Linked DNA regions of Blastochloris tepida. Each later gene encodes a partner of the first gene's protein in a complex. Links are inferred from orthologs where the notes say so. Each region holds a gene or a part of one and is shown in the gene's direction. Other genes may lie near its edges. The genes, in order: uvrA and mfd.

What was found.
Region 2: the proteins of uvrA (region 1) and mfd are in contact, whole or in part, in a crystal structure (PDB 4DFC), measured with the Escherichia coli proteins. The link is inferred for Blastochloris tepida from one-to-one orthologs.

What each region holds. Positions count from the first base shown.
Region 1 is NZ_AP018907.1:1,246,402-1,261,077, reverse strand. Bases 10,284-13,846 are described here. They hold uvrA (excinuclease ABC subunit UvrA), read left to right. Parts: upstream 10,284-10,595; coding sequence 10,596-13,646; downstream 13,647-13,846. Other genes in these bases: BLTE_RS05815 (DUF4258 domain-containing protein), read left to right, coding at 13,656-13,846; ssb (single-stranded DNA-binding protein), read right to left, coding at 10,284-10,297. In the rest of the region: BLTE_RS05850 (2-oxoacid:acceptor oxidoreductase family protein), read left to right, coding at 1-2,005; BLTE_RS05845 (sulfide/dihydroorotate dehydrogenase-like FAD/NAD-binding protein), read left to right, coding at 2,002-4,842; BLTE_RS05840 (response regulator), read right to left, coding at 5,143-5,631; BLTE_RS05835 (M20 aminoacylase family protein), read left to right, coding at 5,886-7,061; BLTE_RS05830 (sensor histidine kinase), read right to left, coding at 7,260-9,023; more of ssb, read right to left, coding at 9,806-10,283; more of BLTE_RS05815, read left to right, coding at 13,847-13,979; BLTE_RS05810 (hypothetical protein), read left to right, coding at 13,976-14,188; BLTE_RS18250 (hypothetical protein), read left to right, coding at 14,221-14,397; BLTE_RS05805 (hypothetical protein), read left to right, coding at 14,622-14,676. UniProt on the Escherichia coli protein: The UvrABC repair system catalyzes the recognition and processing of DNA lesions. UvrA is an ATPase and a DNA-binding protein. A damage recognition complex composed of 2 UvrA and 2 UvrB subunits scans DNA for abnormalities.
Region 2 is NZ_AP018907.1:1,065,890-1,080,289, forward strand. What follows is about bases 1-4,057. They hold mfd (transcription-repair coupling factor), read left to right. Parts: upstream 1-341; coding sequence 342-3,857; downstream 3,858-4,057. Other genes in these bases: BLTE_RS04805 (FAD assembly factor SdhE), read left to right, coding at 1-145; BLTE_RS04815 (hypothetical protein), read right to left, coding at 3,879-4,057. Also shown: more of BLTE_RS04815, read right to left, coding at 4,058-5,141; BLTE_RS04820 (class I adenylate-forming enzyme family protein), read right to left, coding at 5,348-6,874; BLTE_RS04825 (extracellular solute-binding protein), read right to left, coding at 6,890-8,746; BLTE_RS04830 (invasion associated locus B family protein), read left to right, coding at 9,009-9,749; heat shock protein HspQ, read right to left, coding at 9,990-10,319; BLTE_RS04840 (HpcH/HpaI aldolase/citrate lyase family protein), read right to left, coding at 10,509-11,552; BLTE_RS04845 (CaiB/BaiF CoA transferase family protein), read left to right, coding at 11,715-12,809; BLTE_RS04850 (UbiH/UbiF family hydroxylase), read right to left, coding at 12,879-14,096; BLTE_RS04855 (DUF2182 domain-containing protein), read left to right, coding at 14,179-14,400. UniProt on the Escherichia coli protein: Couples transcription and DNA repair by recognizing RNA polymerase (RNAP) stalled at DNA lesions. Mediates ATP-dependent release of RNAP and its truncated transcript from the DNA, and recruitment of nucleotide excision repair machinery to the damaged site.

The sequences.
Region 1 (14,676 bases):
GGAGCGCCAGCAGGACGCCGCCCTGCTCGACACGCTGCAGGCGCGCTTCGAGTTCCTCAGCCACACCGCCAACACCCCGTCGCGCTTCACCGACGGCGCGCTGAAGGACGGCGGCGACACCAAGCGGCTGATGCTCGACCGCGCCAACTACTACTCGACCACCGGCGGCCACGGCGCCTGCCGCGGCTGCGGCGAGGTCACCGCCATCCGTCTGGTGCTGGCCTCCAACCACGCCATCCAGACCCGGCGCCGCAAGGAGCACCTGCGCGAGCTCGAGGCGCTGATCGACCAGCTCAAGGCCAAGCTCGCCGCCGTGCAGGACGACGCCGCCCGCCGCGAACGCATCTCGACCGTCATCGCGACGCTGGAGAAGCGCCAGTTCCTGCTGGAGAGCGGCCCGACCGGCAACGGCCCGGCCTCGGCGGTGATCGCCAACGCCACCGGCTGCTCGTCGGTCTATGCCTCGACCTTCCCCTTCAACCCCTACAACGACCCGTGGGTGAACAGCCTGTTCCAGGACACCCCGGCGGTCGCCAAGGGCCTGTTCGAGGGTCTCACCGCCTCGGCGGTGGACGATGTGAAGGCGCTGCGCATCGCCAAGCTGGAGCTGGCCGACGCCTATGATGCCGGCCTCTACGACAAGGCGTTCCGCACCCTGAGCTGGAAGGACTTCACGCCGGACGAGATGGCGCTGCTGCCGACCGTCGTGTCGATGGGCGGCGACGGTGCCACCTACGACATCGGCTTCGGCGCGCTGTCGCGTCTCCTCGCCACCTCGACCCCGGTCAAGGTGGTGGTGCTGAACACCGGCGTCTATTCCAACACCGGCGGCCAGACCTCGACGGCAAGCCTCACCGGCCAGGATTCGGATCTGTCGCGGTTCGGCGCCGCCCACCCCGGCAAGCAGGAAGACCGCAAGGAGCTCGGCCTGATCGCCGCGTTCCACCCGAACGTGTTCGTGGTGCAGACCTCGACCGCGATCCAGGGCCACTTCCTGAAGAGCGTGATGGAGTATCTCAACCACTCCTCCTCGCCGGCGGTGCTCGACGTCTACACCCCCTGCCAGGCCGAGCACGGCATTGCCGACGCCGCGGCGGCGCGCCGCGCCCGCCTCGCCGTCGAGAGCCGCATGAGCCCGGTGTTCGTCCACGACCCGCGCCAGACCGGCCTGAAGAGCCGCTTCTCGCTCGACGGCAACCCGGACGTCGACAAGGACTGGACCACCACCACCCTCACCTATGTCGAGGATGGCCAGACCAAGCTGATGCAGGTGCCGCTGACCCCGGCCGACTTCGCCCGCGACGAGACGCGCTTCTTGAAGCAGTTCCGCAAGCTCAAGGACGACACCAATGCGGTGGCGATCCACGAGTATGTCGAACTGCCGCAGGCCGCGCGCGCCGGCAAGACCGCGTTCGTGTGGTCGACCGACGACAAGCAGCAGCTCATCAAGCTGGAGGTGTCGAGCGCCATCGTCCACCTCGTCGAGGAGCGCCGGAAGTACTGGCGGACGCTGCGCTATCTCGCCGGCCGCGAGATCGAGCAGCTCGACGCCGATCACCGCACCGAGCTGGCGGCGCTGCAGGCCCGCTACGAGCAGGCGATGACCGAGAAGGAGTCCTCGCTCGACACCATCGCCCGCGCGATGAGCGAGCTGGCCGCCTCCTCGAGCGCGCCGGCCAACGGCGCTCTCGCCACCGCGCTGTCGCCCTTCGGCGGCGCCGCGGCGGCTCCGGCCCCGGCTGCGGCCGCATCGGCCGGCGCCAATGGCTCGGCTGCCGGCATCGCCTTCATCCATGACGAGGATGTCGAGAAGTGCACCAACTGCAAGACCTGCTACCAGCAGGTCTCGGAGTTGTTCGAGAAGACCGTGATCGTGGCTGACGGCGGCACCAAGGAAGTGGCTCACACCATTCCGGGTGCGCTTGAGAAGGTGACCATCACCGCGGACCTCAAGAGCCGCGTGGCCCGCGTCGCCGCCAATTGTGATGCGGAGATCATTCGATGAGCACCACCTCCCCCCAAGGGACCCCCAACGAGGATCTCGTCCGCTACGCCCGGACGGCCAGCACGCTGGAGGCGAGCAAGAGCGAGCTCGCCCAGCTTGAGCAGACTGCGGCGGTCGAGCTGTTCAACAAGCAGCTCGACCTGCTCAAGAAGCGCCTGCTCGGCGATCCCAAGTCGCTGCGCTCGATGTTCGTCGCCGACGGCGTCCAGGCCATCGCCTGGGAGTTCCAGCAGGAGGAGCTTGGCGCAGCGTTCACCAGGACGCTGTGGGAGCTTCTGCTGCGCAACGACGAGATGAGCACGGTGCTCACCCGGTTCATCTGGGGGATGCCGCTCAAGTTCAAGCGCAAGTTCATCAAGGCGATCGACGACCACCTGTCCGACCGCTACCCGATGTTCAAGGGCCTGTCCGAGGGCTGGCCGGGCGAGACCTTCATCCCGCCCTACATCCGCCCGCCGGAGGAGCGCTCGACCGACTTCGAGCTGGTGAACACCGGCTATCTCGGCTACCGCGCGCTCGGCTATTCGACCCGCGAGGTCGAGCTGTTCGTGTGGCTGGAGGTGCTGCGCGACAAGCAGTGCGCCGACAAGCCGTGCGAATTGGGCGTGCTGGTCCACGGCAAGACCGACCCCAAGGGCGGCTGCCCGGTCAAGATCCACATCCCCGAGATGCTGGACCTGCTCGGCCAGGGCAAGTTCCGTCAGGCGCTGGAGCTGATCGAGAGCTGCAACCCGCTGCCGAACGTCACCGGCCGCGTCTGTCCGCAGGAGCTGCAGTGCCAGGGCGTGTGCACCCACACCAAGCGGCCGATCGAGATCGGCCAGCTTGAATGGTTCCTGCCCGAGCACGAGAAGCTGGTCGGCCTGTCCCCCGAGGAGCGCTTCGGCGGCGTGGTGTCGCCGTGGGCCAAGGCCGAGAAGCCGCCGATCGCGGTGGTGGGCTCGGGTCCCTCCGGCCTCATCAACGCCTATCTGCTCGCGGTGGAGGGCTACCCGGTCACCGTGTTCGAGGCGTTCCACGAGCTGGGCGGCGTGCTGCGCTACGGCATTCCGGAATTCCGCCTGCCGAACACGCTGATCGACGACGTGGTGAAGAAGATCAACCTGCTCGGCGGCCGGTTCGTCAAGAACTTCGTGGTCGGCAAGACCGCGACGCTCGACGACCTCAAGGAAAACGGCTTCTGGAAGATCTTCGTCGGCACCGGCGCGGGCCTTCCGACCTTCATGAACGTGCCGGGCGAGCACCTGCTCGGCGTGATGTCGGCCAACGAGTTCCTCACCCGCGTCAACCTGATGCGGGCGATCGACGACAAGTACGAGACCCCCCTGCCCGACACCAAGGGCAAGGAAGTGTTCGTGATCGGCGGCGGCAACACCGCGATGGACGCGGCGCGCACCGCCCGGCGTCTCGGCGCCAACGTTACCATCGTCTATCGCCGCACCAAGAGCGAGATGCCGGCCCGCGTGGAAGAGCTGCACCACGCGCTCGAAGAAGGCATCAATCTCAAGGTGCTGCGCGCGCCGAGCGAGTTCCTGGGCGACGACAAGACCCACTTCGTCACCCACGCCGTGCTCGACGTGAATGAACTCGGCCCGCCCGACAAGTCGGGCCGCCGGGCGCCGGTGAAGACCGGCCAGACCGAGCGCGTGCCGGTCGACCTCGTGATCATGGCGCTGGGCAACACGGCGAACCCGATCATGAAGGACGCCGAGCCCACCCTGAAGGTGTCGAAGTGGGGCACCATCGAGGTCGAGCCGAAGACCAAGGCGACCTCGATCCCCGACGTCTATTCGGGCGGCGACGCCGCGCGCGGCGGCTCCACCGCCATCATGGCGGCGGGCGACGGACAGGCGGCGGCGCGTCAGATCGTCGGCGAGATCCCGTTCGACGCGGCCGAGATCAAGAGCCGGGTCGAGAAGGCCGCCCGCTACACCGAGCTGGGTCAGGTCGCGCAGACCATCGTCGACAAGATCCCGCTCGCCGGCGGCATCGTCGAGTTCAAGGTCCGCGCGCCGATGGTGGCGCGCTCGGCCAAGGCCGGCCAGTTCGTCCGCGTGCTGGCCTGGGACGACGGCGAGCTGATCCCGCTGACGCTGGCCGACTGGGACGCCGAGGAAGGCACCATCGACCTCGTTATCCAGGGTATGGGCACCTCGACGCTGCTCATGAACAAGATGGCGATCGGCGACGCGTTCGCCGGCATCGCCGGCCCGCTGGGTCAGGCCAGCGAGCTGCACCACTACGGGCCCGACCAGACGGTGGTGTTCACCGCCGGCGGTGTCGGCCTGCCGCCGGTGTACCCGATCGCCCGGGCGCACCTCGAACTCGGCAACCACGTCACGCTGATCGCCGGCTTCCGCTCCAAGGACTTCCTGTTCTGGACGGGCGAGGACGAGCGCATGGGCAGGCTGAAGGCCAAGTGGGGCGATCAGCTCGACGTGATCTACGCCACCAATGACGGCACGTTCGGTCTCAAGGGCTTCGTCACCACGCCGCTCGAAGAGATGCTGAAGAACGACAAGACGTCGAAGGGGCGCAAGATCGCCGAGGTGGTCACCATCGGCCCGCCGATCATGATGCGCGTGGTCTCCGACCTCACCAAGCCGTACGGCGTGAAGACGGTGGCGAGCCTCAACTCGATCATGGTCGACGCCACCGGCATGTGCGGCGCCTGCATGGTGCCGGTGATGATCGACGGCAAGCTGGTGCGCAAGCACGCCTGCATCGACGGGCCGGAGATCGACGCCCACATCATCGACTGGGACAAGTTCCTGCCGCGCTTCGGCGCGTTCAAGACCCAGGAGCAGCGTTCCAAGGAGGCACGCGGTCTGGCGTGAGGTTTGATGCGTCCCGGACGGCGCAAAGCGCCGTCCGGGACGACGATCTCTCCCCCGCGTCATCCCAGCGGACACCGTAGGGCGCAATAGCGAAGCGTATTGCGCCGAAGTATTGCGTCGGAAGTGGGCGTCGAAACCGGCGGGATACGCTGCGCTATCCCGCCCTACACAGCGGTCACACCGCGTCGTCCCGGACCGAGCGAAGCGAGGAGCCGGGATCGTCCTCCGAACAAGACGCCCCCTCCTGAAAACGGTCCCGGCTCGGCGCTGCGCGCCGTCCGGGACGGCGGGCTGGCCCCCTCACCCGCCCGGGACCGGCAGGATCTCGTGCGATGCCGCCTGGATGGAGGCGCTTTCGGTGCGCGGCACCGCGAACCGCCGGTAGAGCCGCATGTTGCGCGGCAGCGCCCGCACCGGCCGGCCGTCCAGCACGTCCTCGGCCGCCCCCACCGCCTGCACCAGCGAGCGGTCGTCGAACGGCTTGAGCAGGCAGCCCAGCGCATAGGCTTCCGCCGCGCGGTCGGGCGCGCTGCCGGTGACGAACAGGCAGGCGATGCCGCGCTTGCCGAGCGCGGCAGCCACCGCCACGCCGGAATAGCCGCTCATCAAATGGAGATCGACCAGCGCCAGATCCGGCGGGCGCACCGCGTCGACTCGCATCGCCTCCTCGAAATCGTCGGCGACGCCGATGACGTTGTAGCCAGCGCCCTGCAGAATCTCGGCGGCGTCGAGCGCCACCATGATGTCGTCTTCGACCACAAGGATGCGGAGAGACCTGTTTCCAATCATCACGCAGCACAATTAGACACATTGCCGGCTTCGGCAATTCGAAGACAACCGGACCGGAGTAACGTCGTTCCGTACTCAGCTTTACGTATTCATCCGCAAGCTTGCCGAGTCGGCGGCTGCCGGCCGCAAACTCCCTGCGCCCCGGCCTGCACCAAAATTCCCCCAGGGAACCCACCCTCCCGACTCACCGCCCTGTTGACCGCGCCGCCGCGGCGGTGTTCGCTAGGTGTTTTCCCCCAGCCGACGAGGATGACATGCCGGTCGTCAATCGCGTCGCGGCCCTGACGGAAGAGATTTCCGCTTGGCGCCGCGATTTCCACCAGCACCCCGAGCTGCAGTACGAGGTGCACCGCACGGCCGGGCGGGTCGCCGAGCGGCTCGAGAGCTTCGGGGTCGATCAGGTGGTGCCCGGCATCGGCCGCACCGGCGTGGTCGGCGTCATTCACGGCCGCCGGCCGGGCGCCGGCCGGGTGGTGGCGATGCGCGCCGACATGGACGCGCTGCCCATCGAGGAGGCGACCGGCCTGCCCTACGCCTCGGCCACGCCCGGCAAGATGCACGCCTGCGGCCATGACGGCCACACCGCCATGCTGCTGGGCGCGGCCAAATACCTCGCCGAGACCCGCAATTTCGACGGCACGGCGGTCGTGATCTTCCAGCCGGCCGAGGAAGGCGGCGCCGGCGCCAAGGCGATGATCGATGACGGGCTGATGGAGCGCTTCGGCATCCAGGAGGTCTATGGCATGCACAACATGCCGGGCCTGCCGGTGGGCGCCTTCGCCACCCGGCCGGGGCCGCTGATGGCCTCCGCCGACCGGGTGTTCATCGACATCGAGGGCAAGGGCGGCCACGCCGCCCGGCCGCACGCGACGGTCGATACCGTGCTGGTCGGCGCCGCCATCGTGCAGATGCTGCAGTCGGTGGTGTCGCGCAATCTCGATCCGCTGGATTCGGGCGTGGTGTCGATCACCATGTTCCAGGCCGGCCATACCGACAACGTCATCCCCCAGACCGCCCACCTGCGCGGCACCGCCCGCGCGCTCACCGCCGAGGTGCGCGACCTGCTGGAGGCCCGCATCGCCCATATCGTCGAGGCCACCGCCCGCATCTACGGCGCCACCGCCCGCGCCGACTACCGGCGCGACTATCCGGTGCTGCGCAACCACCCCCGCGAGACCGAGTTCGCCGCGGCGGTGGCCCGCGAGATCTCGGGCGAGGAGCGCGTGCAGGCCAACGCCGCGCCGGTGATGGGCGGCGAGGACTTCGCCTTCATGCTGGAGAAGCGGCCGGGCGCGCTGATCTTCGCCGGCAATGGCGAGCACTCGGCGAGCCTCCACCACCCGGCCTACGACTTCAACGACCAGCTGATTCCGGCCGGCGTGTCGTTCTGGGTACGGCTGGTGGAAGCCCGCATGCCGGCGGTGGGATAGCGCGGCATCATGCGGCGTCATCCCGGGCGAGCGTGAGCGAGACCCGGGATCGTCTTCCGGAAAGACCTCTATCCGGCACACGGTCCCGGGTCGCGCAGCTAAAGCTGCTTGCCCGGGACGACAGCCCTTCCCCGGGTCGTGGGCCTGCGGCCCTTTCCCGGGACGACAGCCCCTGCCCCGGACGACGCCGGCCGCCGCTCACTCCGCCGCGGCGGCGATCGGCCGGCCCATGTGCTCGCACACCGCCGCCAGCGGCACGTCGAGCGTCCAGGCCACGCCGTCCGACTTCCAGTCGAGCCGGGCCTGGCCGCGCAGCGCCATCGACACCATCCGCTCGATCACCACATGGCCGAAGCCGCGCCGCGCCGGCGGCTCCACCGGCGGGCCGCCGGTCTCCTCCCAGCTCATGTGCAGCCGCGGCTCGGGCTCCGCGTCCTCGACCCGCCAGACGATGCGGATGCGCCCCGACGGCACCGACAGCGCCCCATGCTTGGAGGCATTGGTGGCCAGTTCGTGCAGCGCCATGCCGATGTTCTGCGCCGCATCCGGCTTCATCAGCAGCGCCGGCCCATCGAGCGAGATGCGGTCGTTGGCGGCGTCCAGGAACGGCAGCAATTGCCGCTCGACCAGCTCGGCGACGGTGGCGCCAGTCCAGTTGCGGGCGACCAGCAGGTCGTGCGAGCGGGCGAGGCTGGAAATCCGGTCCTCGAACCGCGCCTGGAACTCAGCGGCGTCGCTGGTGTGGCGGCCGGTCTGGCGCGCCATCGACTGCACCACGGTGAGCAGATTCTTCGAGCGGTGCGACAGCTCGCGCATCACGAGGCCCATGTGGCGGGCGCTGTCGTGCAGCGCATCCTCGCGCGCCGCGATGGTCTCGGCCGCATCGGCCAGCGCCCGGCAGACCAGATTGTCCTCGCGGATGAGCGTCGGCTTGAGCGAGATCGGCGCCCCCTCGCCCAGCGCCCGCGCCGCGTTCACCGTGCGCCGCGTCGAGCGGTTGATCAGGTGCGCGCCGAACAGGGCGGCGCCGATCGACACCAGCGTGGTGAGGCCGAGCAGCGCCAGCACGGCGTCGCGGCGCTGGTTGCTCGGCGCCTCCAGCACCGCCTTCGGCACCCACACCACGGCGCGCCAGTCGTTCAGGCTGGAGCGGCGATAGGCGGCGACGGCCGGCTGGCCGTCGAGAGCGGTGACATTGAACACGCCTTCGGGTGCGGCAAGCTGCGCCAGAAGCTCGGGCGGGGCGGCCTGGGCGATCAGCGCGCCGTCCTCGCCGCGCTCGGGCGCCGAGCGGGCGACGACGCGGCCCTCGCCGTCGAGGATGGCGGCGAACCAGCCCTCCGGCCGGTAGGTCTGCTGCAGAACGGCCTGGATGGCGGCCGGCGGCGGCATCAGCATCAGCACGCTGCGCACCTCGCGCTCGACGCTGACCGGCACATAGATCGCGAAACGGTCGGGCTCGCCGGCCATCGGCCCGGCATTGCCCACCTTCATCCGCCCGGAGGCGAACACCTGCTCGACCGGTCTGGCGCGAATCTCCGCCGGCCGGGCGGGCTCGTCGCGGGTATCGACCAGCGGCCGCAGCGAGCGGTCGACCAGCACCACATGGCCGCCGCGCGCCGACACGGCGCGGGCCTGCTCGTCGAATGCCTGGAAATTCGCCTTCACCAGCGCCCGCGAGGCGGCCAGCACCTCGGCGGTCTCGCTGTGGCTGCGCAGATCGCGGTCCACCGCCTGCGCCAGCGTGTGTGCAACCTCGGACACGCGGCCGATCTCGGCCGTGTGCTCGACATCCGCCCAGCGCATGATGGTGTAGGCGCCGATCAGCACCAGCGGCGCCACCGAGGCCAGGATCAGGAACGCCAGCAGCCATGCCAGCGGCACGTCGCGCCTGGCGCGGGTTCGGCCGCCATCGACCGCGGCACCATGCGTGCCGATCCGGCCGGCGGCGCCGATTGTCACATCCGATTGTGCCGTCAAACGGCCAGCCCCTCCGAAAGCGATCCCTCTAACCAACGGCGGCGAAGGCCAACCGTTCGCCTGGATCGCGAATTTTCACGAAATCGATGGCCTTGCGAACCAGAATTCCCGACTCGCTCGGAATTCCCGATACGCCAGAACTCCGGACTTGCCAGAGTTCCAGACTTGCCAGAGTTCCAGACTTGCCAGAGTTCCAGATCTGCAACGCCCCGGCGCATCACGCTCCCAGGCCGGTGAACCCACGCGGCTTCCGGGGAAAACCCTGCGTGACCCCGGAAAAACGCCGGCGCCGAACATTCCGGTCCGAAACTGGAACCTTCGACACCCGGCCTGCGAAACGACGGCCCCGGAGAACGACGTCCCCAGAACGCCCCGGCCCGGACACCAGATTCCGCACCGCACCATTTCGTAGCTCGAAACCGGTCGCTCTCCAAGACGTCGGTGTGCCCCGACGGGGTCGACAGGCTTCACATTCTCGCAAGCATATGGCCGCACCAAGGCACCGCCGCCCGCGCCGCGCGGGGCAGATCCGCGGGCTGCGGCCGCCTCCGGACGGGGTCATACGGTTTCCGGCCGATCCCTCCGGGATGCCTGATACAGTTTCCGGCTGATCCCTTCGGGATACCGGAAACGGTCTCGCCGAAAACCCCGTTCCGCAAGAAAATTCCGCAAGAAACTCCCGACAACGGGATTTTCGGCGATCGAAACACGGCTCGAAGGCCTGATCAGCCGGAAACCGTATCATCCCCACACGCCGGCCGGCCTCAGAACGGGATCTCGTCGTCGAGGTCGCTGGAATACTTGCCGCCGCCGGAGGCCGGCGGACGGGCGCCGCCGCGCGCCGGCAGCGGGCTGCGCTGGCCGAAATCGCCGCCGGCATCGTCGATCTCGGCGCCGCCGCCGCTCCGCCCGTCGAGCAGCGTCAGTTCGCCGCGGAAGCGCTGCAGCACCACCTCGGTGATCCGCCGCTGCTGGCCGTCCTTGTCGGTGTATTCGCGGGTCTGGAGCTGCCCCTCGATATAGACCTTCGATCCCTTGCGCAGATACTGCTCGGCGACCCGACCGAGATTCTCGTTATAGATGACGATGTTGTGCCACTCGGTCTTTTCCTTCTTCTCGCCGGTGGCCTTGTCCGGCCAGCGCTCGGAGGTGGCGACGCTGAATTTCACCGCCTGCCCGCCGTTCGAGAAGCGCTGCACTTCCGGATCGCGCCCGAGATTGCCGACCAGGATCACCTTGTTGACGCTGCCCGCCATGGCTGCCCGCCTTTCCGTCTTGTCATGGTTGTCGCCGCCACCCTAGCCCAGCCGGCGCGCTGGCGCGCCCCCTGCCCGGGCCATGTCCACAAGCGACAATGTTCCGGTTACGTTCTTAGCGCAAACCGGCTCCCCTCACAATCGCCTTGCGCTCCCGCTCGTCCGGTCACCGCGATTGCGCCGGGCGGCCGTGCATCGCGGCACTGGCGTTTTCGAGCGCGGCGCCCTAGGTTATGGCCTCGTTTTGTTCTTGTCGAACCGCCGCCGGGCCCCCTCGGCCGCGTGCCGAGACCCCCGCATGACCTCGCCCCGCTCCAGACGCGACCGCTCCGAGAATGAACGCTCCAGAAATGATCGCGCCACCATCGACCCCGCCCGCACCATCTCGATCCGCGGCGCGCGCGAGCACAATCTGAAGGGCGTCGATCTCGACATCCCGCGCGACCGGCTGGTGGTGTTCACCGGCCTGTCCGGCTCGGGCAAGTCGTCGCTCGCCTTCGACACCATCTATGCCGAGGGCCAGCGCCGCTATGTCGAGAGCCTGTCGGCCTATGCCCGCCAGTTCCTCGACATGATGCAGAAGCCGGACGTCGACCAGATCGACGGCCTGTCGCCGGCCATCTCCATCGAGCAGAAGACGACGTCGAAGAACCCGCGCTCGACGGTGGGCACCGTCACCGAGATCTACGACTACATGCGCCTGCTGTGGGCGCGGGTCGGCACCCCCTACTCGCCCGCGACGGGTCTTCCGATCGAGAGCCAGACCGTGTCGCAGATGGTCGACCGCGTGCTGGAGCTCACCCCCGGCACAAGGCTCTATCTGCTGGCGCCCGTGGTGCGCGGCCGCAAGGGCGAGTACCGCAAGGAGCTCGCCGAGTTCCAGAAGAAGGGCTTCCAGCGCGTCAAGATCGACGGCGCGTTCTACGAGATCTCCGAGGCCCCGGCGCTCGACAAGAAGCTGAAGCACACCATCGAGGTGGTGGTGGACCGGCTGGTGGTGCGCCCCGACATTGCGACGCGGCTCGCCGACTCGCTGGAGACCGCGCTCAAGCTCGCCGACGGGCTGGCGATTATCGAGTTCGCCGATGCGCCGGCCTCTTCACCCCCCCCGGACAGGGGGAGGTCGACGCGCGACGCGCGGCGGGAGGGGGTCGACCCCACCCCGGATCGCCTGCGGCGATCCGACCCTCCCCTTGCAGGGGAGGGAGAAGAGCCCGCCCGCATCCTGTTCTCCGAAAAATTCGCCTGCCCGGTCTCCGGCTTCACCATTCCCGAGGTCGAGCCGCGGCTGTTCTCGTTCAACAATCCGTTCGGCGCCTGCCCGACCTGCGGCGGCATCGGCACCGAGCAGACCATCGACCCCAATCTGGTGGTGCCGGACACCGCGAAGAGCCTGCGCCAAGGCGCCATCGCGCCATGGTCGCGCTCCTCCAGCCCCTATTACGCCCAGACGCTGGATGCGCTGGCCCGCCACTACAAGTTCAAGGTCACGGTGCCGTGGAAGGAACTGCCGAAGACGGCGCGCGACGTCATCCTCTACGGCTCGGGCGAGGAGCCGGTGACCATCGTCTATGATGACGGCCTGCGCGCCTACGAAACCAAGAAGCCGTTCGAAGGCGTGGTCACCAATCTCCAGCGCCGCTGGCGCGAGACCGAGAGCGAGTGGGCGCGCGAGGAGATCGGCAAGTACTTCTCCGCCACCCCGTGCGAGGCCTGCGCCGGCCATCGCCTCAAGCCCGAGGCGCTGGCGGTGAAGATCGCCGGCCTTCACATCGGCGAGGTGGCGGAGATGAGCGTGCGCCGCGCCGGCGCGTGGTTCGAGGCGCTGCCCGCCACGCTCACCAAAAAGCAGAACGACATCGCGGTGCGCATCCTCAAGGAGATCCGCGAGCGCCTGCGCTTCCTGATGGATGTCGGGCTCGATTATCTCACGCTCTCGCGCAATTCCGGCACGCTGTCGGGCGGCGAGAGCCAGCGCATCCGCCTCGCCTCGCAGATCGGCTCCGGCCTCACCGGCGTGCTCTATGTGCTGGACGAGCCGTCGATCGGCCTGCACCAGCGCGACAACGAACGGCTGCTGAAGACGCTGGAACGTCTGCGCGACCTTGGCAACACCGTCATCGTCGTCGAGCACGACGAGGACGCCATCCGCGAGGCCGATTACGTGGTCGATGTCGGCCCCGGCGCCGGCATCCATGGCGGGCGGATCGTCGCGCAGGGCACGCCGGCCGAGATCATGGCCGACCCCAAATCGCTGACCGGGCAATACCTGACCGGCGCCAAATCGATCGCCGTGCCGGCGCGCCGCAAGCCCGACCCCGCCCGCACGCTGAAGCTGGTCGGCGCGCGCTCCAACAATCTCAAGAACGTCACCGCCGAGATCCCGCTGGGCCTGTTCACCTGCATCACCGGCGTCTCGGGCGGCGGCAAGTCGACGCTGCTCATCGACACGCTCTACAAGGCGGTGGCGCGGCGGCTCAACAACGCCTCCGACGTGCCCGGCGTGCATGACGCGCTCATCGGCCTCGAACACCTCGACAAGGTGATCGACATCGACCAGTCGCCGATCGGCCGCACCCCGCGCTCCAACCCCGCCACCTATACCGGCGCATTCACGCCGATCCGCGACTGGTTCGCCGGCCTGCCGGAATCGAAGGCGCGCGGCTACGATCCGGGCCGCTTCTCGTTCAACGTCAAGGGCGGGCGCTGCGAGGCCTGCCAGGGCGACGGCGTCATCAAGATCGAGATGCACTTCCTGCCGGACGTCTACGTCACCTGCGACGTCTGCAAGGGCAAGCGCTACAATCGCGAGACGCTGGAGGTGATCTTCAAGGGCAAGTCGATCGCCGACGTGCTCGACATGACGGTCGACGAGGGCGTGCAGTTCTTCCAGGCGGTGCCGACCATCCGCCGCATCCTCGAAACGCTGTCGCGCGTCGGCCTCGGCTACATCCACATCGGCCAGCAGGCGACGACGCTCTCGGGCGGCGAGGCGCAGCGCGTGAAGCTGTCGAAGGAGCTGGCGAAGCGCTCGACCGGCCGCACGCTCTATATTCTCGACGAGCCGACCACCGGCCTGCACTTCCACGACGTGGCGAAGCTGCTCGAAGTGCTGCACGAGCTGGTGGCCCAGGGCAACACCGTGGTGGTGATCGAGCACAATCTCGAAGTGATCAAGACCGCCGACTGGCTGATCGATCTCGGCCCCGAGGGCGGCGACGGCGGCGGCGAGATCGTCGCCGCTGGCCCGCCCGAGCTGATCGCCAAGGAGCCGCGCAGCTATACGGGCAAGTTCCTCAAGCCGGTGCTGGCGCGCGGCAAGGCGAAGGGCAAGCAGGCGGCGGAGTGAGGGCGGGCGATGACCAATACACTTACCCGCATCCGCCAACTTGCCGCCGCCGGCGACGTGCTCATATCAGCCCATGGCTATGACGAACTCGCAGCCGATGACATTCTGGTTGCCGACGTCCTGGCTGGGCTTGAGACCGCGGTGGTTGTCGAGGACTATCCTGAGGCAGCGCGAGGCCCCACGGTTCTCGTTCGGCAGATGGATTCGAACCACCTGCCCGTGCACGTGGTTTGGGGTCTCCCGCAACCGACCTTGCGGCCGGCGGTGCTGGCAACCGCGTATCGACCGGCCCCAGCCAAGTGGCTGGACGATTTCACATGGCGCAGACGATGAGCCGACATAGCGTCAAGATCATCCATGAGGGCGGCTTCGGCGCCGAGGTTCCGGTTGAATTGATCGAGGACGAGGGTGGCTGGGCGCCTTATCTCTCGGTTGAGGACGCGCGCAAGCTCGATACCGTCCGCCTTGCCCTCAAGCGTGGCGACATCGCCGCCGCCGCTTCGTATGGCCGGGTGTTCGAGCTCAAGCGCGTGGCGGGGTGATTGCGACCCGGCAGCCGTGATGGGTTGGTCCCATGACGACTCTCGAAGACATTGAGCGCGCCATCGAGAGGCTGCGGCCCGAGCAACCGACGCGGCTGCGCGCTTGGTTCGAGGCGTTCGAGGCCGCGCGCTTCGAAGCCCGGACTGCCCAGGACGCTGCGACCGGCAGGCTCGATGCCCTCGCCGACAAAGCGCTCCCCGAGTTCTGAGCGCAGCCGCCGCGCCCGCTTCATTGACTTTGCGGCAGGCGGGTGAATACTTGCGGCCTCGCTGAAGCCCTTCCGCGAGTCCGCGCAAGCCAGCCAGCCGCCCTGCGGCGCGCCCGCCAGCATCCGTCAGAACTTCGATATCGCGACGTCAACCCCGGTGCATCGACATCGGTGTCCGGCCGTTGGCCGGCATGGCGTGCGGACCTGCGAACAGGGATCGAGCGATGCCGCAAGCGCCTGCGCCTGTTTCCGTCAAGCCGTCCGCCGCCGCGGTGGCGG
Region 2 (14,400 bases), 180 kb from region 1 along the record:
TGCGCTGGAGACCTTGATGGAGGCGCAGGACGTGGACATCTACGGCTGGATCACCGGCAGCCGGCCCGTGCCCTCGGCCTATGACACGGCGTTGCTGCAAAGCCTGCGTGACTTCCATCGCGACCATCCGGGATCGGAGGCGTGATGAAGGCCGCTCTTTCTCTTCCCTCTCCCCTTGCGGGAGAGGGTGCCGAGCGATCTTGAGATCGCGAGGCGGGTGAGGGGTGAAAGCGATGTCGACCCGACATGCCGCTCACCCGGCTCGACCTCGCTTCGCTCGGTCTCGCCACCCTCTCCCGCAAGCGGAGAGGGAAGAGCTGCGCCGACCATCTGGATTCTGAATGACCAAGCCGCTTCGAGCCCCCCAGACCCTCCTTCCCGGCAAGCCGGTGACATTTGCCGGCGTCGCCGACGGCATCGAGCCGCTGGTCGCCGCCGACCTCGCCCGTGCCACTGCCGCGCGTCCCGACGCACCGGCGGTGAGCCTGCTGATGGTGTGCCGCGACGGGCCGCGCATGCAGGCGGTGGAAAGCGCGCTTGGCTTCTTCGCGCCCGACATCGAGGTGCTGACGCTGCCGGCCTGGGACTGCCAGCCCTATGATCGCGCCTCGCCCAACGCTGCCATCGTCGCGCGGCGCATGTCGGTGCTGGCGCGGCTCGCCCGCGTCACCGGGCGCGAGCGGCCGGCGATCCTGCTCACCACCGTCAATGCGGCGCTGCAGCGCGTGCCTGCGAAGGAGGTGGTGGCGGCGCAGTCGCTGTCGGTGGCGCCGGGCAACATGGTGTCGATGGACGGCATCATCCAGTGGCTGGAGATCAACGGCTTCCTGCGCAGCGCCACCGTGCGCGATACCGGCGAATATGCGGTGCGCGGCGGCATCGTCGACATGTTCCCGCCCGGCATGGAGCTGCCGGTGCGGCTCGATTTCTTCGGCGACACGCTGGAGTCGATCCGCACCTTCGATCCCGAGACCCAGCGCTCGGTGTCGCAGATGCGCCAGCTCGAATTCGTCCCCGTGAGCGAGCTTCAGCTCACCACCGAGTCGATCCGCCGTTTCCGACTCGGCTATGTCGCGGCGTTCGGCGCCGCGACCAAGGGCGATGCGCTCTATGAGGCGATTTCGGAAGGGCGCCGCTCGCCGGGCCACGAGCACTGGCTGCCGCTGTTCCACGATCGCCTCGACACGGTGTTCGACTATCTCGACAGCACGCCGGTGGTGCTGGAGCCGTTGGCCGAGGAGGCGGTGAAGGAGCGCTTCGCCCAGATCGCCGATTACTATCAGGCGCGGCGCGAGGCGCTCGACATGCCGGCCGGCGCCATGCAGGCGGTCTACAAGCCCTTGCCGCCGGAGAAGCTCTACCTCACCTCAAACGAATGGCAGGGCCGGCTGAACGAACGCGGCCTCGCCCGCGTCTCGCCGTTCGCGGCGCCCGAGGCGAAGGACGCGATCGACATCGGCGCCAAGCGCGGCCACAATTTCGCGGCCGAGCGCGCGGGCGACGCCAATGTGTTCGACGCGGTGGTCGCCCACATTCGCAGCCTGCAGGAAAGCGGCAAGACGGTGGTGGTGGCGGCGTGGACCGAGGGCTCGCGCGAGCGTCTCGGCCATGTGCTGCGCGACCATGGCCTTGAGCGCGTCGAGACGGTGGGAAGCTGGGCCAAGGCGCTGGCGCTCGATGCCCGCACCACCGGCCTTGCCATTCTCGGCCTTGAGGCCGGGTTCGAGACCGAGAGCGTCGCGGTTCTCGCGGAGCAGGACATTCTCGGCGAGCGGCTGGTGCGCACGCGCCGCGCCGCCAAGCGAGCGCACAACTTCATCGCCGAGGTGACGAGCCTCAGTGCCGGCGATCTCGTCGTGCATGTCGATCACGGCATCGGCCGCTTCGTGGGGCTCAAGACGGTGGAGGCCGCCGGCGCGCCGCACGACTGCCTGGAGCTGCATTATGCCGGCGGCGACCGGCTGTTTCTGCCGGTCGAGAACATCGAGCTTCTGACCCGCTACGGGTCGGAAGAGGCCGGCGTGGTGCTCGACAAGCTCGGCGGCCACGGCTGGCAGACGCGCAAGGCGCGGATGAAGAACCGCATCCGCGAGATGGCCTCGGTGCTGATCAAGGTCGCAGCCGAGCGCACGCTGAAGGAGGCGCCGCGCCTGTCGATCGCGCCGGGCCTCGCCGACGAGTTCGCCGCGCGCTTCCCCTATGAAGAGACCGAGGACCAGCTTGCCGCCATTGAAGCTGTCACCGACGATCTCGCCGCCGGCCATCCGATGGACCGGCTGGTGTGCGGCGACGTCGGCTTCGGCAAGACCGAGGTGGCGCTGCGCGCGGCGTTCGCGGCGGTGATGAACGGCAAGCAGGTGGCGGTGGTGGTGCCGACCACGCTGCTGGCGCGCCAGCACGCCCGCACCTTCACCGAGCGCTTCAAGGGCCTGCCGGTCAATGTCGCGGAGGCCTCGCGCATGGTCGGCTCGGCAGAGCTTGCGAAGGTCAAGGCCGGCATCGCCTCGGGCGGCATCGACATCGTGGTCGGCACGCACGCGCTGCTCGGCAAGGGCATCAGCTTCAAGGATCTCGGCCTGCTCATCGTCGACGAGGAGCAGCATTTCGGCGTCGGCCACAAGGAACGGCTCAAGCAGCTCCGCGCCGAGGTGCATGTGCTGACGCTGACGGCGACGCCGATCCCGCGCACGCTGCAGCTTGCGATGTCGGGCGTGCGCGAGATGTCGATCATCGCCACGCCGCCGGTGGACCGTCTGGCGGTACGCACCTTCATTGCGCCGTTCGATCCGCTGATGGTGCGCGAAGCCCTGCTGCGCGAGCGCTATCGCGGCGGACAGGCGTTCTATGTCTGCCCGCGCATCGAGGATCTCGCCGAAGCCAAGGATTTCCTCGACAAGACGGTGCCGGAGGTGAAGGTGGTGGTCGGCCACGGCCAGATGTCGGCGAAGGAGCTCGAGGAGGTGATGACCACCTTCTATGAGGGCCGCGCCGACGTACTGCTGTCGACGACCATCGTCGAATCCGGCCTCGACATTCCGACCGCCAACACGCTGATCATCCACCGCGCCGACATGTTCGGGCTGGCCCAGCTCTATCAGCTTCGCGGCCGCGTCGGGCGCTCGAAGACGCGCGCGTACGCGCTCTTCACCGTGCCGGCCGACAAGCCGCTGACGCCGCAGGCCGAACGGCGGCTCAAGGTGTTGCAGTCGCTCGATACGCTCGGCGCCGGCTTCCAGCTCGCCTCGCACGATCTCGACATCCGCGGCGCCGGCAACCTGCTCGGCGACGAGCAGTCCGGCCACATCAAGGAGGTCGGCTTCGAGCTCTACCAGCAGATGCTGGAAGAGGCGGTGGAGATGATGAAGGCCGGCATCACTGAGCCGGTGTCCGACCAGTGGTCGCCGCAGATCACGCTCGGCGTGCCGGTGACGATTCCGGAGGAGTATGTCGCGGACCTCAATGTACGGCTCGCGCTCTATCGCCGGCTCGCCGATCTCGACGACGACACCCAGATCGAGGCGGTGGCGGCCGAGATGGTCGACCGCTTCGGGCCGCTGCCGCCGGAGGTCGATCAGCTTCTCAAGATCGTCGCCATCAAGGCGCTGTGCCGGCGCGCCAATGTCGAGAAGGTCGATGCCGGACCGAAGGGCGTGGTCGTCGCCTTCCGTGACAACACCTTCAAGAACACGCGCGGCCTGATGAGCTATCTGGTCGAGCAGGGGCCGACGGTGAAGGTGCGGCCCGACCAGCGCATCCTGTTCCTGCGCAATTTCGAGAAGCTGTCGGAACGCCTCAAGGGCACCACGGCGATCCTGCGCAGCCTCGCCAAGATCGCCGCGCGCGCCGAAGCGGCGTGAGGCGATCCCGCCGCCACATCGTCACCCGGCGGCGGCCAGGGATTCGCCCTCGTCCGGACTGGTCAGGCGGGCGAGGAAGGCCTGCGGCGCCTCGTTGGGCTCTGCCGTCAGGCAGGCGACCTCAATGCGCGGCGCGATCTGGCCGGTTTCCGCCAGCACGGTGTGCGACAGCACCCGCGAGATGCGGGTGGCGACGCGCTGGGCGGCGTCGGGCTCGGTGCCGACCAGCACCGCCAGCATCAATCCGTCATCGATGCGGGTGACGAGATCGGAGCGCCGCAACAGGCAGGCCACCATGCGCGGCACGCCGTGCGGCAGCGGCCGGCCATCGTCGGTAGCGATGCGCAGGGCGGTGAAGTCGCGGCCATTGGCGTCCGACCACGCCATGGCCTGGATCAGGCCGGCGCGGAACGCCTCGGGCCACAACAGGCCGCTGTCCGGATCGGCGAGCCCCGCGCCGTGCATGTCCTGGATCACCGACGGCAACAGGGCTGCGAACGCATTGAGGCAGGCCGCGGCATGGAAGGCGGCCGCGAAGCGCGGATCGTGCAGGCCCAGCACCTCGGTGGGCGCGGCGAAGGCCGGCTCGCTCAGGGGATCCTCGACCAGCCGGAACGCCGGCAGGTCGGCCCAGCGTGGATCGTCGCGCAGCCAGGCGAGGAAACTGTCGGCGGACAGCGTGTCGATCGATGGGCCGATCACCAGCGCGTCGAAATGGCGGAGCTCGAGATAGGTGCCGGCGAGCGTGGTGGTCGGCGCGCCGACCATCGACAGGCCGCGCGCGGCGCAGATCGGCGCGACCAGCGGCAGAATCGTGCCATTGTCGATCACCAGCACGGCGATGTCGCGCACCGCGCTCCAGGGGTCGGGCAGGGCCGGCGTCTTCAGCGCCGCGGCACGGGCGATGCGCCGGCGCCGCTGCGTCTCCAAGAGCAGCGTGCGCACGCGGTTGGCGCGCGCGAGCGCGGCGAGGATCGGCTGCACGCCGGCATCGGCGGCGAGCCACAGCGTGGCGATGCGCTCGGCATCGTCCACCGACCAGCGGCGGATCAGCGGCACGAAATGCTCGGCCGTCAGCACCGCTGCGGTCAGCTCGTCGGCGGCCTCGTCGCAGCCGGCGGTGTCGAGAACCACCACCGCAGCCGGGGCGGTGCTGCGCAGCACCGCGGGCGCCTCGAGCGGCACCGCCGGCACCGCGCCGCTGTCGATCGCCGCACAGAGTTCATCGACGATCGGCGCGGCGACGTCCCGCGTCACGATCAGAACCGGACCGTCGAGCCGCATCTCTCAGGCTTCCAAACCTCGAACATCCGCCAAAAGGAGCACGTGCCCGTAAAGAACACGTCAATATTGCGGAATCTTCAGCAGCATTGAGTGATTCCACCTTCCGGTCTCGCCGAAATCTCCTGTCCGGGGCCGGAGTTTTCGGCGACCGCCATGCGAGACTCCGAGCCAATGGAGCAGATTTCGCAGGCAAGCAAGGTTGCAAGTCAAGCGTTTCTGCGCGTTCGGGTTGTTGACGCGGTTCCCGCCGATGGCGCTTTGGCGGGAGACACCCCGACCAGCGGCAGCGCGGCAGCGGCGGCGGCCGGATCGACCTCGCCCTCGGTGGTGGCGACCACCCGCTGGCCGAGCACCCGGTGCGGCAGCGCCGCCACCTCGACCGGCGCGTCGGCCAGCTTCGTCAGCTTGGCCTCGGCGTCGCGCAGCGACACTCGGTAGCCGCCGACGCGGGCCACGCCGCGGGGCGGGGCATCCGAGATCAGCCCGGCGCCGCCGGGGTCGGCGTGGCAGGTCCAGCCGGTGTCGTAGGCACTGTCGGCGACCAAAGGCAGGCCGGTGCCGGCGGGCACCGGATAGGCGACGCTCGGCACCATCGCGCCGGAGACGGCGAGCGTGCCCTGCAGCGTCCGGTGGCCGGCGACGCTTGCCGCCACCGGGTCGATGCCGGCCGCGGCATGGGCGCGGCTGGGAATGGCGGCGCGACTCTCCGGTCCCTCGCGGCGGCGCGCCAGCAGCGCCGCCTCGCCCCAGGCGGTGAGATCGATGGCGCAGATGCCCTCGGCGTGCCAGGGCGGCGGCGCCTGCTCGGGGGCGCGGTTCAACAGCAGCACGCCGCGCAGGTCCGCGCAGCGCGCCAGCAGGCCCTCGGCCGCCAGCGAGCCGCCGACGGCGGCCGGCACCAGCAGATGGGTTGCGTTTGCCAGGGCGGCGGTCTCCGCCACAGTCGCGGTGTCGGCGGGCTCTGCCAGCATCAGCGAGCCGCCGGTGAGCAGCCACACCACCACGCTCGCGGCCAAGCCGGCGAAGCTGGACGGCGCGATCGTCGAGACCAGCGCCGTTGCGGCATCGAGCCGGCCGGCGAGCAGGACCGGCACCGCGCCGGCGATCAGCGCCTGATGCGAGCGGGCCACGACATAGGGGCCGTCCGGCCCGACGTCCCAGGTCAGCACGGCGACGTGCTCGGCCGGGTTGCCGGCGCGGTAGCCCGGCAGGCGGCCGATCTCGCCATCGACCAGAGATTCCAGGCTGCCGAGGGGCACGACGCCGTCCGGCGCCTCATCCTCCAGAACGCACACGAAGCGGACGGAGAACACCTCGGCGGCGACCCGGCAGTGGGTCAGCGCGAGGTCGTCGGACGGCCCGAGCGAGATCAGCGCCCGCGCGCCGCAGCCCTCGATGGCCGGCGTCAGGTCGGCCTCGCGCCACAACTCGGGCACCATCATCGCGATCAGGCCGGCGCGCAGCGCGGCGAGGACGGCCACCACCTGCGCCATCGAGGCCGCCCCCTGCAGCGCGACGATCGAATCCTGCGGCAGGCCGAGCGCCACCAGCCGCGAGGCAAGCACGGAGACCGCGTGCTCGACGCTGGCATAGCTCAGGTGCCGCAGCTCGCCGCCGGCCCGATCGGCCAAAGCGATGGCCTCGGGGCGCTCGGCGGCGGCACGCCGGAAGATCTGATCGAGCGTCACCTTGCCGGTGAGACCGCTCCCGCTGCCGTCCCGTTCGAGAATCACTTTGCACCTCTTGGTCTAGGGTGCCACACGCCACCATGTTTCGGGGAGGGGACCGTAGAGCGAGACCGTCTCCGGCCGGCCGATGGTCTGCCAGCGGGCGAGCCAGATGTCCGGCAGGTGGAACAGCGGGATGATGTAGAGGCCGGAGATCAGCGCCCGGTCGAGCGCACGCGCCGCCACCACCAGCGCCTCGCGGTCGCGCGCCGCCAGCACCGCCTCGATCATGGCGTCGACCGCCGGGTTGCGGGCGCCCATATAGTTGCGCGTTCCCGGTACGTCGGCCGCCTTGGAGCCGAAATAGAACGCCTGCTCGTTGCCCGGCGACAGCGACGGCGTCCAGGTGTTGAGGATCATGTCGAAATCGTAGGTCTGCAGGCGGCGCTCGTACTGCACGCTGTCGACGAGGCGCACGGATGCCAGGACGCCGGCCCGCTTCGCCATGCGCGCATAGGCCAGCGCGAGCCGCTCCTGATCCTTGGTGGCGACCAGGATCTCGAAGGCGAGGGGGGCGCCGCGCTTGGTGCGGAGCGCGCCCCGGTCGAGCCGGTAGCCGGCCGCGGCCAGCCGGTCGAGGGCGCGCTTCAGGGTGTCGCGGTCGCGCCCCGAGCCGTCGGAGACCGGCGGGGCATAGGTGCCGTCCATCACCTCCGGGCGGATGGCATCGGCGAAGGGGGCGAGCAGGCGGCGTTCGGCCTCGCTCGCCGGCCGACCGAGGGCGGACAGGTCCGAGCCCTGGAAGAAGCTGCCGGTGCGGCGATAGGCGCCGAAATAGTAGCTGGCGTTTAGCCACTCGAAATCGAACAGCTCGATCAGCGCCTGACGCACCCGCACGTCGGCGAACAACGGCCGGCGCAGATTGAACACGAAGCCGGTGACCGGCTCGGGCAGGCCGTCGGAGACGGCCTCGCGCACGATCCGCCCGTCGCGGGCGGCGGGGAAGTCGTAGCCGGTCTGCCAGCGGCCGGGATCGGTCTCGAAGCGCACGTCGTAGAGACCGCGCTTGAAGGCCTCGAAATGGGTGTTGGCGTCGCGGTAATAATCGAAGCGGATCTCGTCGAAATTGTAGAGGCCGCGATTGATCGGCAGGTCGCGGCCCCAATAATCGGGGTTGCGGCGAAGGGTGAGGGAATCGCCCGGGCGCACGTCGGCGACGACATAGGGGCCGCTGCCGAGCGGCGGGGCGAGGCCGGTCTGGTCGAAGGTCTCGGGATCGATGGCGTGGCGCGGCAGCACCGGCATAAGGCCGAGGATCAGCGGCAGCTCGCGGTCGTCCGAGCCGGTGAGGTCGAAGCGCACCGTGCGCGGGCCGGTGATGTCGGCCGATTTCACCTTGGCGTAATAGGTGCGGTGGTTGGGCCGGCCCTTGTCGCGCAGCAAACGATGCGAGAACACCACGTCCTCGGGCGTCACCGGCCGGCCGTCGGAAAAGCGGGCGCGGGGGTCGAGCGTGAAGGCGACGAAGGTGCGCTCGGCGTCGGTCTCCACCGATTGGGCGAGCAGGCCATAAAGGGTGAAGGGCTCGTCGAGATTGCGGGCGAGCAGGCTTTCGACCACGTAGGAGCGGATGCCGGCGGCCGGCGTGCCGCGGACGATCAGCGGGTTGAGGCTGTCGAACGTGCCCACCACGCCCTGCACCAGCCGCCCGCCCTTCGGCGCATCCGGGTTCACATAGGGCAGGGCCTGGAAGTCGGCCGGCAGCGCCGGCTCGCCGTGCATCGCCAGTGCGTGGTTGGCGATGGCGGGGTTGACGATGGCGGGTGCCGGCTCGGCCGCGGCCGGGCCGGGGTGGCCGCCGAGGATCGCCGCCATCAGCGCGAGCGCTGAGGCGATCAGGCGAGGCATGTTCGGGCGCGGCGGTTTCGGTCGCAGCATGGCGGACTCGGTGCTGGCGGATTCTCGGCGCTGGCGGATTCACGGTCGGCAGGTGGGCGGCGCACCGCGACATTTCACGTCGCACGGCCGTTGCGTGCGGACCCTACCCATTCGCTTGGACGGCAGCATGGCGGGATTCGGGGCCTTCGGCAGCCCGGCCGTGCCGCTGCGCCACGCTGCTGCCTCAATTCGCCGTGAAGCACCGCCCAAAGCGTCGGAATCGCGGTTCGAGGAGCCGCGCAGGCGCACGAGGGAGTTCCGCATGATGTTCCCGATCCGGTCCGCGTTGCAGCCGACGGCGCGCCGCCTCGCTCTATCGGTTGCCACGGCGCTGCTGGCCATCGGTTTCGTTGCCGAAGCCTCGGCGCAGACCAGCCCGGCGCAGCCCGTGGCACCCAAGCCCGTGGCGCCCAAGCCGGGCGCCCCGGCCGCTCCGAACCCGGGCGAGCAGGCCCAGGCGCCGCAGCTCATCTCCTCGCCGTGGACCAAGCTGTGCAGCACCGATCCCGAGGCCAAGAAGGAAATCTGCCTCGTCACCATGGAGCTGCGGGCCGAGACCGGGCAGTTCCTGGCCTCGGTGCTGGTGCGCGAGACCAAGGGCGAGCCGAAGAAGACCTTCGCCGTGGTGACGCCGCTGACCGTGCAGCTCCAGCCGGGCTTCCGCGTGGTTGTCGAGAAGCAGCAGCCGGTCAATGGCAAGTACACCATCTGCTTCCCGAACGGCTGCTTCGGCGAGTTGGAGATCGACGCCGAGTTCGTGAAGAAGCTGAAGGGGGCGCAGGGCCTGGCGATCCAGGTGGTCAACCAGACCGGCCGGCCGGTGAGCTTCCCGATTTCGCTCGCGGGCTTCGGCAAGGCCTATGACGGCGCGCCGCTCGACCCCAAGGCGGTCGAGGAGCAGCAGAAGAAGCTGCAGGACGAGATGCAGAAGCGCGCCGAGGAACTGCGCAAGAAGCTGCTCGAACAGGGCGGCGGAGCGCCGAGCGCTGCTGCGCCGAAATGATTTGAACGGATCTGGAGCATTCTCCGCAAAAGTGGGAACCGGTTTTGCGGAAGAGAATGCGATAAACGAGAAACTTAGAGCGTCCGCTTGATCCGATCGGATCGGCGGACGCTCAGTCAGCTCTGCGAAGGGCGCGCCAACGGCGCGCCCTTTTCGTTTGGTCGGTGTCGTCTGGTGGGTAGCGGCTCAGCGGCCGGGGCTCACATCAACGGCGGCAGGAGCGGGCCGTCGGGTCCGGCGTCAGTGCATCACCGTGGCGCGGGTGCGGTAGCCGCCCGTGCCGTCGGCCTCGAACACCTCGGCGACCTGCGGATGGCGCATCGGCTCGCCGGAGTCGTCGGGCAGCAGGTTCTGCTCCGACACGTAGGCCACGTACTCCTTGTCCGCGCTCTCGGCGAACAAATGGTAGAAGGGCTGGTTCTTGTCGGGCCGGTTCTCTTCGGGGATGGCGAGCCACCATTCCTCGGTGTTGTTGAACACGGGATCGACGTCGAACACCACGCCGCGAAACGGGTGGTAGCGGTGACGAACCACTGCGCCGATACGGAACTTGGCAACCCTTGCTTTCATCGCGACCCGAACCCCGGACGGCAGGTCACCTATGGGACCACCGAAAGGGTGTCAAGGTACTGCGCCGGCTGCGGGAACCGGGTTTGGCGCCACATCAGCAGGTTGTGATCGGCCCTAGCCGGATCTCCGGTGTTCGCGCTCGGCTCCCGGTATGTGGCGCACCGGAAGCCGGATTTCCGGCAACCGAGATCACAGCCCGTATTCGGCGGCGAGCGCGGGATCCTTGGCGGCGACGATGCGGGCGAGGTCGACGATCACCTTGGCCTGCTTCCAGGTGGCGTCGTCCTGCATCTTGCCGTCGATCATCACCGCGCCCGAGCCGTCCGGCATGGCGTCGAGGATCTTCTTGGCGAACCGTACCTCGGCGGGATCGGGCGAGAACACCTTCTTGGCGATGTCGATCTGGGTCGGGTGCAGCGACCACGCCCCGGCGCAGCCCATGAGAAACGCGTTGCGGAACTGCGCCTCGCAGGCGGCCTCGTCGGAGAAGTCGCCGAACGGGCCGTAGAACGGCTTGATGCCGGCCGATGCGCAGGCGTCGACCATCTTGGCCACCGTGTAATGCCACAGATCCTGCTGGGCGCTGGCGCGCGGCGCGCCGGCCTCGGCGGCGTCCGCCAGCACGCGATAGTCGGGGTGGCCACCGCCGACCCGCGTGGTCTTCATCGCCCGCGAGGCGGCGAGATCCGCCGGGCCGAGGCTCATGCCGTGCATGCGCGGGGAAGCGGCGGCGATGGCCTCGACATTCTTGACGCCCTCGGCGGTCTCCAGGATCGCGTGGATCAGGATCGGCTTTCTCACCTGATGGCGGGCTTCGAGCTGGGCCAGGAGTTGGTCGAGATAGTGGATGTCCCACGGGCCCTCGACCTTGGGCAGCATCACCACGTCGAGCTTGTCACCGACCTCGCGGACGATCTCGAACAGGTCGTCGAGCACCCAGGGCGAGTTGAGCGCGTTGATGCGGGTCCACAGGCCGGTGGAGCCGAAATCGCTGGCCTTGGCCATCTCGATGAAGCCGCGCCGCGCCGCCTCCTTGGCCTCGATCGGGATGGCGTCCTCGAGATTGCCCAGCACCACGTCGACCTTGGCGATGAGGTCGGGCACCTTGGCGCGCACCTTCTCCATGTGCGGCGGCACGAAATGGATCATGCGCTCCAGCCGCACCGGCAGCTCGCGCAGGGGGGCGGGGGCGCCGATGGTGAGGGGCTTGAAGAAGTCGCGCGGCAGTTTCATTGGCGTGGTCCTCCCGAAATGACCGCCTATCCCATGCCGAAATCGCGCGAAAGTCCTGCTTTGGTCGTGGATTGACCGCGCCGGAGGCGACGGTTACGGCAACAGGTTGCCATCGTAACCATCGTTCCCGCCTCTTGTGTCCCCTGTGTCATAGGCTCCCCCATGTCCTCCACGCTGCCGCTTTCGGGCCTCGTCGTGCTCGATTTCTCCACGCTGCTGCCCGGGCCGCTCGCCGCCCTGATGCTGGCCGAGGCCGGTGCCGAGGTGATCAAGATCGAGCGGCCGGACGGCGAGTCGATGCGCGGCTTCTCGCCGCAGATCGGCGGCACGGCGATGCCGTTCGCCATGCTCAACCGCGGCAAGCAGGTCCACACGGTGGATTTCAAGGACAAGACGCAGGTCGAGGCCTTGCGGCCGCTGATCGCGCGCGCCGACATCCTGATCGAGCAGTTCCGGCCCGGGGTGATGGCCCGCCACGGCCTGGGCTATGAGGACGTGAAGGCGATCAACCCGCGCCTGATCTATTGCTCGATCTCCGGCTATGGCGAGGAGGGGCCGCGTGCCCAGGAAGCGGGCCACGACCTCAATTTCGTGGCGACGGCGGGCCTGCTCGCCGACACCCCGGCGTCCAACCCCGCTCTGCCGCCGGTGCACGCGGCCGACATCGGCGGCGGCACCATGCCGGCGGTGATCAACATCCTGCTGGCGCTGCTGCAGCGCGACAAGACGGGGCAGGGCTGCCGGATCGACATCGGCATGACCGACGCGATGTTCACCTTCGGCTGGCTCAATCTGGCCTTCCACTGGGGCAGGGCGGCTGGCGCCACCATCACCCACCCCGGCCCGACCGCCGAGTCGCCGCGCTACCGGCTCTATCCCACCGCCGACGACCGTCTCGTCGCCTGCGGGTCGCTGGAGGACAAGTTCTGGGAGACGTTCTGCGCGGCGATCGGCCTGCCGGAACACCTGCGGGACGACACGAGGGACCCGGCGGCGACCGGCGCGGCCATCGCCGCGCTGGTGTGCAGCCAGCCGGCGGCGCACTGGGCGCCGATCCTCAAGGCCGCCAATTGCTGCGCCACGGTGGTGGCGACGCTGGAGGAGGCGCTGGCCGATCCGCACTTCGTCAATCGCGGCCTGTTCCGGCGGCGGGTGGCGCTGGCCGAGGACGTCGAGATCCCGGCGCTGCCGCTGCCGCTCGCCGAGGGCTTCCGCCGGCCCGAGACCGTTCTGCCGGCGCCGAAGCTGCCGGGGTGAGCCGCGCCTGCGGGCCTCGTCATCCCGGGCGAGCGTCAGCGAGACCCAGGATGACAGGAGGTCTCACGCTCAAAGCGGTTCGCCGCGCATCAGCCTGGGTTCGCCGAGCCGGGGCCCCATCCCCTCGCGCATCACCAGCCGGCGCAGGCCGGGCAGGCGGTCGATCAGCCACAGGCCGGTGCTGCGGGCGAACTGGGCGGGCAGGAACGCCGACAGCAGCGTGCGGTTGAGCATGTCGATGGCAAACGCGCGGCTCGAAATATCGAGCTGGCGAGCGCGGTGGTAGCGGCCGAGCAGCTTGTCGTCGCCGACGTCGGTTCCCTCGCGGCGGGCCTCGGCCACTAGCTCGGCCAGCATGGCGCCGTCGCGCAGGCCGAGATTGAGCCCCTGGGCGCCGATCGGCGGCACCACGTGCGCCGCGTCGCCGATCAGCGCCACGCGGCGGGCGGCGAGCCGGCTCGGGGTCTCCACCGCCAGCGGCCATGCCGCCCGGCCGCCATCGATGCGGAACTGGCCGAGCAGCGACCGGGCGCGCCGCTCCAGCGTGCGGGCGAGGGCCGGGTTCGCCATCGCCATGAGCGCCTCGGCATCCTCGGGCGTGGTGACGCAGACGAGGCTCGACCGCTCGCCCTTCAGCGGCACCAGCGTGAACGGGCCGCGGCTTGTGTGGAACTCGGTCGAGGTGTCGTCGTGCGGCAGGGTGTGGGCGAGATTGAGGGTGACCGCGGTCTGCGGGTAGCGGCGGCGCGAAACGGAAATGCCGGCGGCGGCGCGGGCGAGCGAGTTCTTGCCATCGGCCGCCACCACCAGCCGGGCGCGGACGGTGTCGCCCTCGACCGGGCGGACGAAGGCGTGGGCGCCGGTCAGCTCGATCGCCGCGACCTGGACCTCGCGCCGCCGCAGCCGCGGATAGGCGCCGAGCCGAGCGCGCTGGGCCGCCACCAAGTCGCGGTTGATGACGTTCCAGCCGAAGGCGTCGAGCCCCAGCTCCGAGGCGAAGAAGGTGATCTCGGGCGCGCGGAACAGGCCGCCGGTGTCGTCGACCAGCCGCAGCGCCCGCAGCGGCGCCGCGCGCTCGTCGAGGCCCGCCCATACGCCGAGCGTCTCCAGCGCGGTCACCGAGCCGCCGAGCAGGGCGGTGGTGCGGTTGTCCTCGGGCGGCGGCGGCAGGCCGATCAGCGCCACCTCGGCGCCGGTCGAGGCGAGCGCAAGCGCGCAGGCGAGCCCGGCCGGGCCGGCGCCGACGACGGCGATTTCGACATCCTCGACGGCTTCGGCGTCTGTCATGTCCACTCCCGGAGACCACATATTGCCGTGCGAGATACCATGGTCCGGCAAGATGCCGTAAGACCGATGGGGAGGGAACGCCGTGACCGATGGCCTCCGCCATGATCCGTTCGAGGCGCTGCCGCCGGCCGAGGCACGACTTGGGCGCCTGTTCGCCCGGCCGCGCCCGCTGGCCATCGGCGCCATCGCCGTGCTGGCCGCGCTGGGGTGGGCCTATCTGGCGATCATGGTGGCCGAGATGGCCGAGACCGGCGAGGCGGGTACGCTCGGGCCGGGCATGGTGCTGTTCGACCGGCTGCTCAAT